One region of the Neobacillus sp. Soil_C_43 genome, then DNA from elsewhere that is predicted to be linked to it. Evidence: predicted binding sites of a transcription regulator. Region 1 holds the regulator's gene; each other region holds the start of a gene.
The links. The regulator Rex, encoded in region 1, represses fermentation and respiration genes when NADH is low (regulators of the CRP and FNR family bind a similar motif). The targets are predictions, from matches to a motif close to TTGTGAAATATTTCACAA.
Positions count from the first base shown of each region.

Region 2: a site for Rex is predicted at 1,511-1,528, ahead of AC3A54_RS23675 (formate/nitrite transporter family protein). Genes of this name have one in related genera too.
Region 3: a site for Rex is predicted at 1,172-1,189, ahead of hcp (hydroxylamine reductase). Genes of this name have one in related genera too.
Region 4: a site for Rex is predicted at 1,655-1,672, ahead of AC3A54_RS12395 (cytochrome c3 family protein). Genes of this name have one in related genera too.

Region 1 covers NZ_JBDGJV010000034.1:12,786-14,977, reverse strand. Annotated here, with positions in the region: gene AC3A54_RS25295 (ABC-F family ATP-binding cassette domain-containing protein) at 1-205, opposite strand, end outside; gene moaC (cyclic pyranopterin monophosphate synthase MoaC) at 374-871, shown strand; gene AC3A54_RS25285 (redox-sensing transcriptional repressor Rex) at 906-1,559, shown strand; gene AC3A54_RS25280 (YhbD family protein) at 1,688-2,192, shown strand, end outside.
Region 2 covers NZ_JBDGJV010000026.1:47,782-49,973, forward strand. Annotated here, with positions in the region: gene AC3A54_RS23670 (glucose-1-phosphate adenylyltransferase) at 1-174, opposite strand, end outside; gene AC3A54_RS23675 (formate/nitrite transporter family protein) at 462-1,286, opposite strand; gene AC3A54_RS23680 (S1 domain-containing RNA-binding protein) at 1,692-2,141, shown strand.
Region 3 covers NZ_JBDGJV010000001.1:278,897-281,088, forward strand. Annotated here, with positions in the region: gene hcp (hydroxylamine reductase) at 1-1,112, opposite strand, end outside; gene AC3A54_RS01430 (Hsp20/alpha crystallin family protein) at 1,303-1,785, shown strand; gene AC3A54_RS01435 (YppG family protein) at 1,840-2,154, opposite strand; gene AC3A54_RS01440 (hypothetical protein) at 2,085-2,192, shown strand, end outside.
Region 4 covers NZ_JBDGJV010000008.1:66,986-69,177, reverse strand. Annotated here, with positions in the region: gene AC3A54_RS12400 (cytochrome c3 family protein) at 1-152, opposite strand, end outside; gene AC3A54_RS12395 (cytochrome c3 family protein) at 181-1,431, opposite strand.

The DNA of each region.
Region 1 (2,192 bases):
CGATGGTTACTTCTTTTGGTTTGATGATTTCGCCGCCATCATGAGACAAATGTCCGGCAATAATCTTTAATAAGGTCGATTTTCCGGCACCATTACGGCCAACAAGGGCCACACGGTCTCTCGTTTGTAATTCTAGCTTTATATTCGATAAAATAAGGTCAGCACCATAATATTTTTGTAATTGATTCACTTGCAATAAAATCATTTTATTCACCTCTATTACTTAGGACTAGTGTACCGTATAAGCGGAATGACAGCAATAACTCGGACTCTTCTAGGAGCTGTTCTTATAAAAAATCTAGTGATTCGTTCAAAGTTTCACACACATAAAAGGAAAAATAGTGTATTATTTTTTGGTAGGAGGATTTTTTATATGGCCGAATTTACGCATTTTAATGAAGAAGGTAGAGCAAAGATGGTAGATGTCAGCGACAAGCCTGAGACAGCACGTACTGCTCTTGCTCATTCTAGCATAACTGTAAGTAAAGAAATTTTTGACAAAATAACCAATCATGAGATGAAAAAGGGCGATGTATTAGCTGTTGCCCAAGTTGCAGCCGTAATGGCGGCTAAAAAAACATGGGATATTATTCCTATGTGTCATCCCATTCCACTGACTGGTGTGAATATTTCTTTTGCATGGGAAGAGGATCAAACAGGGAACTTTCAATTACATATTGAGGCAGCGGTGAAAACAAAGGGGAATACAGGTGTGGAAATGGAAGCGCTCACAGCTGCATCTGCTTGTGCTTTAACCGTTTATGATATGTGTAAGGCAGTTGATAAAGGGATGGTTATTGGACCAACCTATTTAGTGGAAAAAACAGGCGGTAAAAACGGTGATTTTAGAAGAAATGAACAGGTTAAATAAGAGTTAAAAAACCATTCATGGGGTGTGGGAGAATATGAGTAACGAAACGATGAAAATACCACAGGCGACAGCGAAACGGCTGCCCCTCTATTATCGATTTTTAAAGAACCTGCATACTTCCGGCAAACAAAGAGTTTCATCTGCAGAGTTAAGTGAAGCGGTAAAGGTGGACTCGGCAACGATTCGCCGTGACTTTTCCTATTTTGGGGCATTAGGTAAGAAGGGGTATGGCTATAATGTTAATTATTTGTTAACCTTTTTCCGGAAAACGCTGGATCAGGATGAATTAACAAAAGTTGCGTTAATTGGGGTCGGTAATTTGGGGACTGCCTTTTTAAATTATAACTTTTTAAAAAATAACAACACGAAGATCGAGGTCGCGTTTGATGTCGATCCGGAAAAAATGGGGACAACGATTCGCGAAGTTCCAGTTCATCATATGGATGATTTGGAGAAGGTATTAGAAAATAGTGATATTCAGGTGGCTATTTTAACGGTGCCAGCTCCTGTTGCGCAAATGATAACGGACCGACTGGTAAAAGCGGAAGTTAAAGGGATTTTAAACTTTACGCCTGCTCGGTTAAATGTACCAGGGTCGATTCGGGTTCACCATATTGACCTGGCAGTGGAACTGCAATCATTGGTTTACTTTTTAAAGCACTATCCGACAGTGGATGTAGAGGAATAGAACAGTGTAAGGCCTTTTACGATGATTCAATCGTAGGAGGTTTTTTTTATTTACAAAAATATGTAAGTTACAACTTTACAAGCGTAACAGTGTTATGTTACATTGATAAACAGAAAGGGGTTTTTACCATGAGCGAGGAGTTAATCTCAAAAAAAGACCTATTAGAATTAGCGGGAATTTCCTATGGACAGTTATATAGATGGAAACGTAAGGACCTTATTCCAGAAGACTGGTTTATACGTAAATCAACATTTACGGGACAGGAGACCTTTTTTCCAAAAGAGAAGATTTTAGGAAGAATCAATAAAATCCAAACAATGAAAGAAAATTTATCACTAGATGAACTGGCAGACATGTTTTCACCGAATATTTCTGACTTGCAGTTAGGAAAAGATGAGTTAGTAAAACGTAACATTGTTTCATCTGCTGTCATGGGTTTTTACCTTGAGAATGAAAAAGGAAGCCATACATTTACGATTACTAGAATGCTTGAGGTATATGTGCTTGAGAAGCTGCTTCAATCTGGTGAGATTAATCAAGATGAAGGAAAGATGATGCTTCAGGTGCTAAAAGAGCATGCCACTTTAATCAAACAAAAAAGCTGTGAATTAGTGATAACAAGGAAGCTTGGGG
Region 2 (2,192 bases), on a different contig from region 1:
TAAAATCCCCACAGTTTCTATCCCTGAGTTTTTGCAATTACTTAAGGCAAAATCAATGATACGATATTTCCCCCCAAACGGCACAGCTGGCTTTACGATAGTTTTTGTTAGTAAATTAAGTCTCGTTCCCCTCCCACCCGCTAACAGCATGGCTATCCAATTTGGTTTATTCATTGTTCTCCTCCTTTCCTTTGTACAATTTGTACTCCTCAATGACCCTCTGTTTAATCCATCTGTTTATATCTCTATTATCGCCTGATTTTTCCATTTAAGCGGCTTACATGTTACATCTCTGTGAAAAGTATTCATTTTTTTATCGACACCCTCTTAAAGAAATAGTACGTAATATGGCTGTTTTTGTCCGAAATTTGAAAGAAATAAAAAAAGGTACCTATAGATAGGAACCTTTTAAATAGTATTTTTTTTACTTACAAAGTTTTCTTGAATACGAATACTAAAATTTATCGTATACCAGTTTTAATGATAGATTGAACGACCTTTGTCTCTTGATATGGTATATCTTTTTTTCTATAAGCATGCCAATAAGCCATTGCAATAAACACGGATCCTCCTACTGCGTTTCCTAAGAAAACCGGAACAAAATTGGTAAAATACTGTATCCATGAAAAATGGCCTGCAAAAATCGCAGCAGGAATGACAAACATATTGGCTACTACGTGTTGAAACCCAATTGCCACAAACGCCATGGTTGGAAACCAAATCCCAGCTATTTTTCCAGTTATATCATTTGCTCCATAAGAAAGCCACACTGCGGAAGCCACTAACCAGTTACAACCAATACCAGATATAAACGCTTGGATAAAGGTGGCTTCAAGTTTATGCTCTGCAATACTAACCGTTTTTTCTAAAAAAGGACCAGTTTCAGTAAGACCTACTAAATGACCAAAGAAATAGGCGACAAAAACAGCACCTAGAAAGTTACTAATTGTCACAAGAAACCAATTAAATATGACCTTACTAGTAGTCACCTTTTTTGCCATCTTTGCAAGCGGTACAGCCATCATATTACCTGTTAATAACTCTCCTCCTGCAAGTAATGTAAGAATCAATCCAATAGGAAATACAGATGCGCCAATCAAGCTGCTTAATCCTTCCAAATTTATGGATAAGCTTGCTGTTACACGAATGCAAAGTAAATAACCTAGCGCAATAAATGCACCTGCTTCAAAACCTAAGATAACTGTCTGCAATGGAGAGTTTTTAGTTTTCTTCGTGCCATTTTCTATGGTTATTTCCATAATTTGATCTGGTTTGCTGTATGCCATAAGATGTTACTCCTTTTTTATTAGGCTTTGTTAAAGTTGTCTGCTGATTTCCGTTCCAGGCGCTTCGCTTTCCGCGGGCGTTCCGGGAGCCTCCTCGTCGTTCCTCCTGCGGGGTCTCCCGAGACCACTACTCCCGCAGGAGTCTTCACGCCTTCCACTCCAATCAACAGAGTATAAAATCAACAATGTTCTTTAACACAGCCTTTTATTAAAATTCTTTTTATTTGTGATGTTCTTAACATACTTTTATTTTACCGCACATTATTCCTTTTTCCTGTGAACTTTTCTTTAACGATTATTAAACGTTTTCAATCTTTTTCCTAATTCAGCAAAAAGATTTTATTCCTGTGAAATATTTGTTATAATGAAGTGGTTTTAACATTATTGAGGGGGAAATATATTTCTATGTCAGTTGAAATAGGCAGCAAAGTACAAGGAAAAGTAACAGGAATCACTAATTTTGGAGCATTCGTAGAATTGCCTGGCGGTACAACGGGTCTTGTGCATATAAGTGAAGTTGCGGAAAGCTATGTTAAGGATATTAATGACCACCTTAAAGTAGGCGACATGGTTGAAGTAAAGGTAATTAGTGAGAAAGACGGAAAAACTGCCTTATCCATTAAAAAAGCAATCGATAGACCGGAAAGTCAAACCTCTTCTTACTCACAACGCCCAGCAAGACAAGGGAGATCTGACAACCGTTCTAAAGATTTTCGTCCAAAAAGCAATTTCAAACCTAAAGAATCATTTGAAGATAAAATGGTTAAGTTTTTAAAGTCTAGTGAAGAAAATTTATCTTCACTAAAGCGCAGCACAGAAACAAAGCGTGGCGGCCGAGGCGGAAGACGCGGATAAGCTAGCTCGTAGGAACTATATAACCAAAAAGAAGAGCTGACTGTTTCTAGT
Region 3 (2,192 bases), on a different contig from region 1:
TCAAACCAAGATAATACAATACTTACTGGAAGCTCGTTAATTTCACATTCAAAGGCATCAGCTAATGCCATTGCAATTTTCACCGTTGAACCGGAGTTATTACATTGCCCAAGATCGATGTATCTTGGAATATTTGTCCCAGGAATAACCCCATAATCCACATCATTAAAGCGGAATTTTCCACAAGAGGTGGTTAAAATAACTGCTTCTGGTGGCAGGGATGTTGCCAGTTCACGGTAATAATCACCTCCATGCCCAGGAGCATCACATCCAGCAATAACAAAGAACCGCTTAATCTTCCCTGTTTTTACCGCCTCTATTACTTCAGGTGCCAAGCCTAAAACAGTTTCATGATGAAACCCTGTTAGTAATGTTTCATTTGAATCTACTGCCGCTTCAGGAAGCTCTAATGCTCTCTCAATTAAAGGAGAAAAGTCATCGTTCACAATTTTTTCTACATTCTCTAGTCCGGCCACTTCATATGTAAACATTCTATCCGCATAAGTCCCTTTAATTGGCATAACACAGTTTGTAGTTGCCAGGATAGCTCCAGGAAATGCCTCAAAAAGGCGGCGCTGATCATACCATGCTTTACCGATATTACCTTTTAAATGGGTATATTTCTTTAATGCAGGATAACCATGAGCGGGCAGCATTTCAGAGTGGGTATATATATTTATGCCCATTCCTTCTGTTTGCTTTAATAACTCTTCTAATGCAAAAAGGTTATGTCCAGTAACAACAATACATTTCCCCTCAATTTTATTTTGACTTACACGGATAGGCTCTGGAATGCCTAGACGATTTGTATGGGCTTCATCAAGCATTCCCATCACACGGACAGCTGATTGCCCTACTTTCATCGCCATGTCGATATGTTCCTGCACGTTAAAGTTAGAATTGGTTAACGTTAAGTATAATGCTTCATGTGTGGTTGCATCTACAAAAGCATCTGTATATCCTAGTTGGTTAGCATGTGTTCGATAGGCTGCTATACCTTTTAATCCAAAAATAATCGTATCTTGTAAACTGGCAATGGTTTCATCTTTTCCGCATACTCCAATAACTTTACAACCACCTGATGGTGTTTGTTCACATTGATAACAGAACATGTATTTTTCCTCACTTTCCTAAAACTACTGCCTAGCATACAAACAATCACCCAATATTAATGTGATATATATCACAGAAATTCAAGTTGTAATAAATCGTTCAAAAGTTTATAGCCATATTATGGCGGCACCTCCCTAGTTTCATCTGCATATTATATGAAGTGAAATATTGGAAAGAGGAGGAACTATTATGTCATCTATGCTGCCTGAAGATAAAAATAACGGAAAGAAACCATTGCCTGAGCCTTTTCGTGAATTATTTAAATCGATGAATGATTTCTTCACTGAAAAACCAGTAAGGGGATTTTTACAATCAATTGATGATTTCTTTAAAACTCCTTTTCCAGTTGGATCTGGTTTTCATGTAGAAACGGTTGAAACAGGAAAAGAATATATCATCACGGCTGAACTTCCTGGGGTAAAAAGAGAGCAAATCAATTTAAATATTTCGGGAAATTACTTAACCATTACAGTAGAAAATAAAGAGCTAGAAACAGAAGAAGACGACATAAATAAACTATATCGCCAAAGAATTACTCGACAGCAATCATCCCGAACCATTTCACTTCCACATGCAATCAATGAAAAAATGGTAAAAGCATCCTACAGGGACGGTTTACTACAAATTAAAATCCCGCAAGAAAAAGGGAAGATGATTGAAATTGAAGATTAAAAAAGCACTAAAAGCAATGAGGCTGACTCACGTAGCTATGAGTCAGCCTCTCTCTTATACTTTAAATATTCCACCAAATCCTTTTACAAGCGATGATACTTGATTGACAGCATTCATCATTTGTCCTGCAGTATTAACCATTTTCGTAAAATCTACCGATCCATCTTGTGACTTAAAGGAATTTAATAATGATTGTACCCCACCTGGTTGTTTAGGAATCATATTTGATTTTGGATAAGGATTCATCATCGGGTATCCATTCATAGGCATGTAGGATTGGGGAGGATTCATTTCCTCCTTTGGCTGCAACGGGTTCTGGAAAAGAAATTGCGAATCCTTTTGAGAATTTGATTGATTCTGGTATGGCACATTTTGTGGAACATAGCCTTGTTGATAGTTTTGATTAT
Region 4 (2,192 bases), on a different contig from region 1:
GAGGAGCAAAAACTGGAACTCGAAGTCGTTTCCACTCCTATGAGTCCTATTGAGAAAAAGACGACGATAAATAGCAGTGCTACCGTTAAATATTTATATACTTTGTAGCGAGTCCGTGGAGGGGAGGTGTTGTCTTTATGTTCTTCTTCCATTGTTTTCCCTCCTCATTAACATTTTCCCTTAGTTCTTCTTATCATCTTTGAAGCCTGTACGGTGACAGTATTCACAATAAACATCTGTCGGAGCTTTTGCGTTAGTTGAATCTGCTTTTGCTTTCTCACGATCATGGCAAACGAAACACTCTGCTTTCATTTCGGCTGTTTTTGCTTTGACAGCATGTGACGTCAACCATTGATTGCTTTCACCATGACTATCTGGACGATCTGCGTGACAAGCACTGCAGAATTTATTAGTTCTTGCTTGCTCTTTAACAATGGTCAAATTTGGAACATATTTTTCTTTTTGATCACCCATTTTCAATATAGAAAGAATATCTTCTTTTGGAATTTCTCTAACCCATTTAGAATCCTGGTGACAGTTCACACATTTATCTAGCTGTTTTACAGCTGTTGTGCCGTGGTTGCTGTTCCAATCCACATTCTTATGCGTTTTAGGTATGTCCGTTTGCTTGTGGCAGGTTTTACACTCCATCGAAATCTTTACATCTTTCTTTTGCTTTCCGATAGCTTGTAAAATAATCTCTTGTGTTTTTTGATCATGTTCAGCTGTCGTTACTTCTTTACTCTCATCCTCTTTTGAAGCTTCACTAGATCCCGCTTTTTCTTTCTCTTCTAGTTTTTTCTCCATTTCTTCTGGATTTGGAGGCACGTTATACGCTACATCTTTCCATGGCTCTTCACCGTTATTTACTTTGTCGTGACAGTCAATACATGAACCCATATTAGGTCTCAAGTATTTCTTTTCCATCAATTTTTGTGCACTTTCCTTAGTCCAATGGCCGCGTGCTTCTTCTATGTTGATTCCACGAGTGGCCATCTTTGCGTGTACAACACCAGCATGACAGGTAATACAAGGAATATCTTTATCAATATGTTTCTTGTGATTAACCTTTAAATCGCCGGAAGCTGTTACCAATCGGTTTTTCGAGTGGCATTGTAAACAGTTTTCATTTGAAACAGCTTCTTCCTCTGTTTGAACAATTTGTTTTGGGACACCTGTGACGTGATAATAAACTTCTTTCATTGATTTCATTTTGTGAGTCAACATGTTGATCGTACCCGGCTTAATATGACACTGAACACAAGTGATTTGATTGTGCGCACTGGCTGTGTATGAGGAGTACTCTGGTGCCATTTCGTGACAGCTTGCACAGAAAGTCGGAGAGTTTGTTAACGAAAGGACTCCATAACCTCCTCCAAAAACGACAATACAGCCTACAAGTGAAACAAATAGCAGTTTCCACCTGTTCACTGGATTCTTCCAATCTATACTTCGGAACATTTGCCAAAGTCTTCGTATTGGGCCTTTTTTTCTATTCTCTCTAGTCTCGGGATTATTTTCTTGATTCTTCTTTTTCCCCCAAATGGCCACTTTACTCACCCTTCCCATCTTGGATTGTTTCTCTATTTAATTTCCAGATTAACCTCTCTAAAGGTAGTATCTAACATTGTAAGAGTATATTCCAATGTACAATTTGTGAATATTTCTACACACCTGTGACAAATTTATTAACTCTAAAAACAACAGGAAAACATTGTTATATCAAGCCTTTAGTTATCACTATGCAAACAGTAGTAACTTGCATAAAGTTAAATAATTATACATAAATAAACGATTTTATTCAGATTTCAATTAAAACAATTTGCTCCGTTTTCATATTGAAATAGCTTTATGATTTATTGCCATGAGATTGTCAAATATGACAAATAACCGAACCCTTCAAAATAGAAGTTCTGCTGTGAAAGAGATATAATAGTAGAATGACAAAATTTGCTTCCACGCTAACAATGTTGTCACTCTATAGTGGAAGTGGTAAGATGAAAAAGGAAATTATCGAATATTTTTGACAGAATGATTTTTAAGGCTGTGTTAAAGAACAGTGTTGATTTTTACACCCTGTTGATTGGAGCGGAAGGCACGAAGACTCCTGTGGGAGTATGGTTCAGGGGAGACCCCGCAGGCGCATGCGCCGAGGAGGCTCGCCGAAACACCCACGGAAAGCGAAGTGCCTG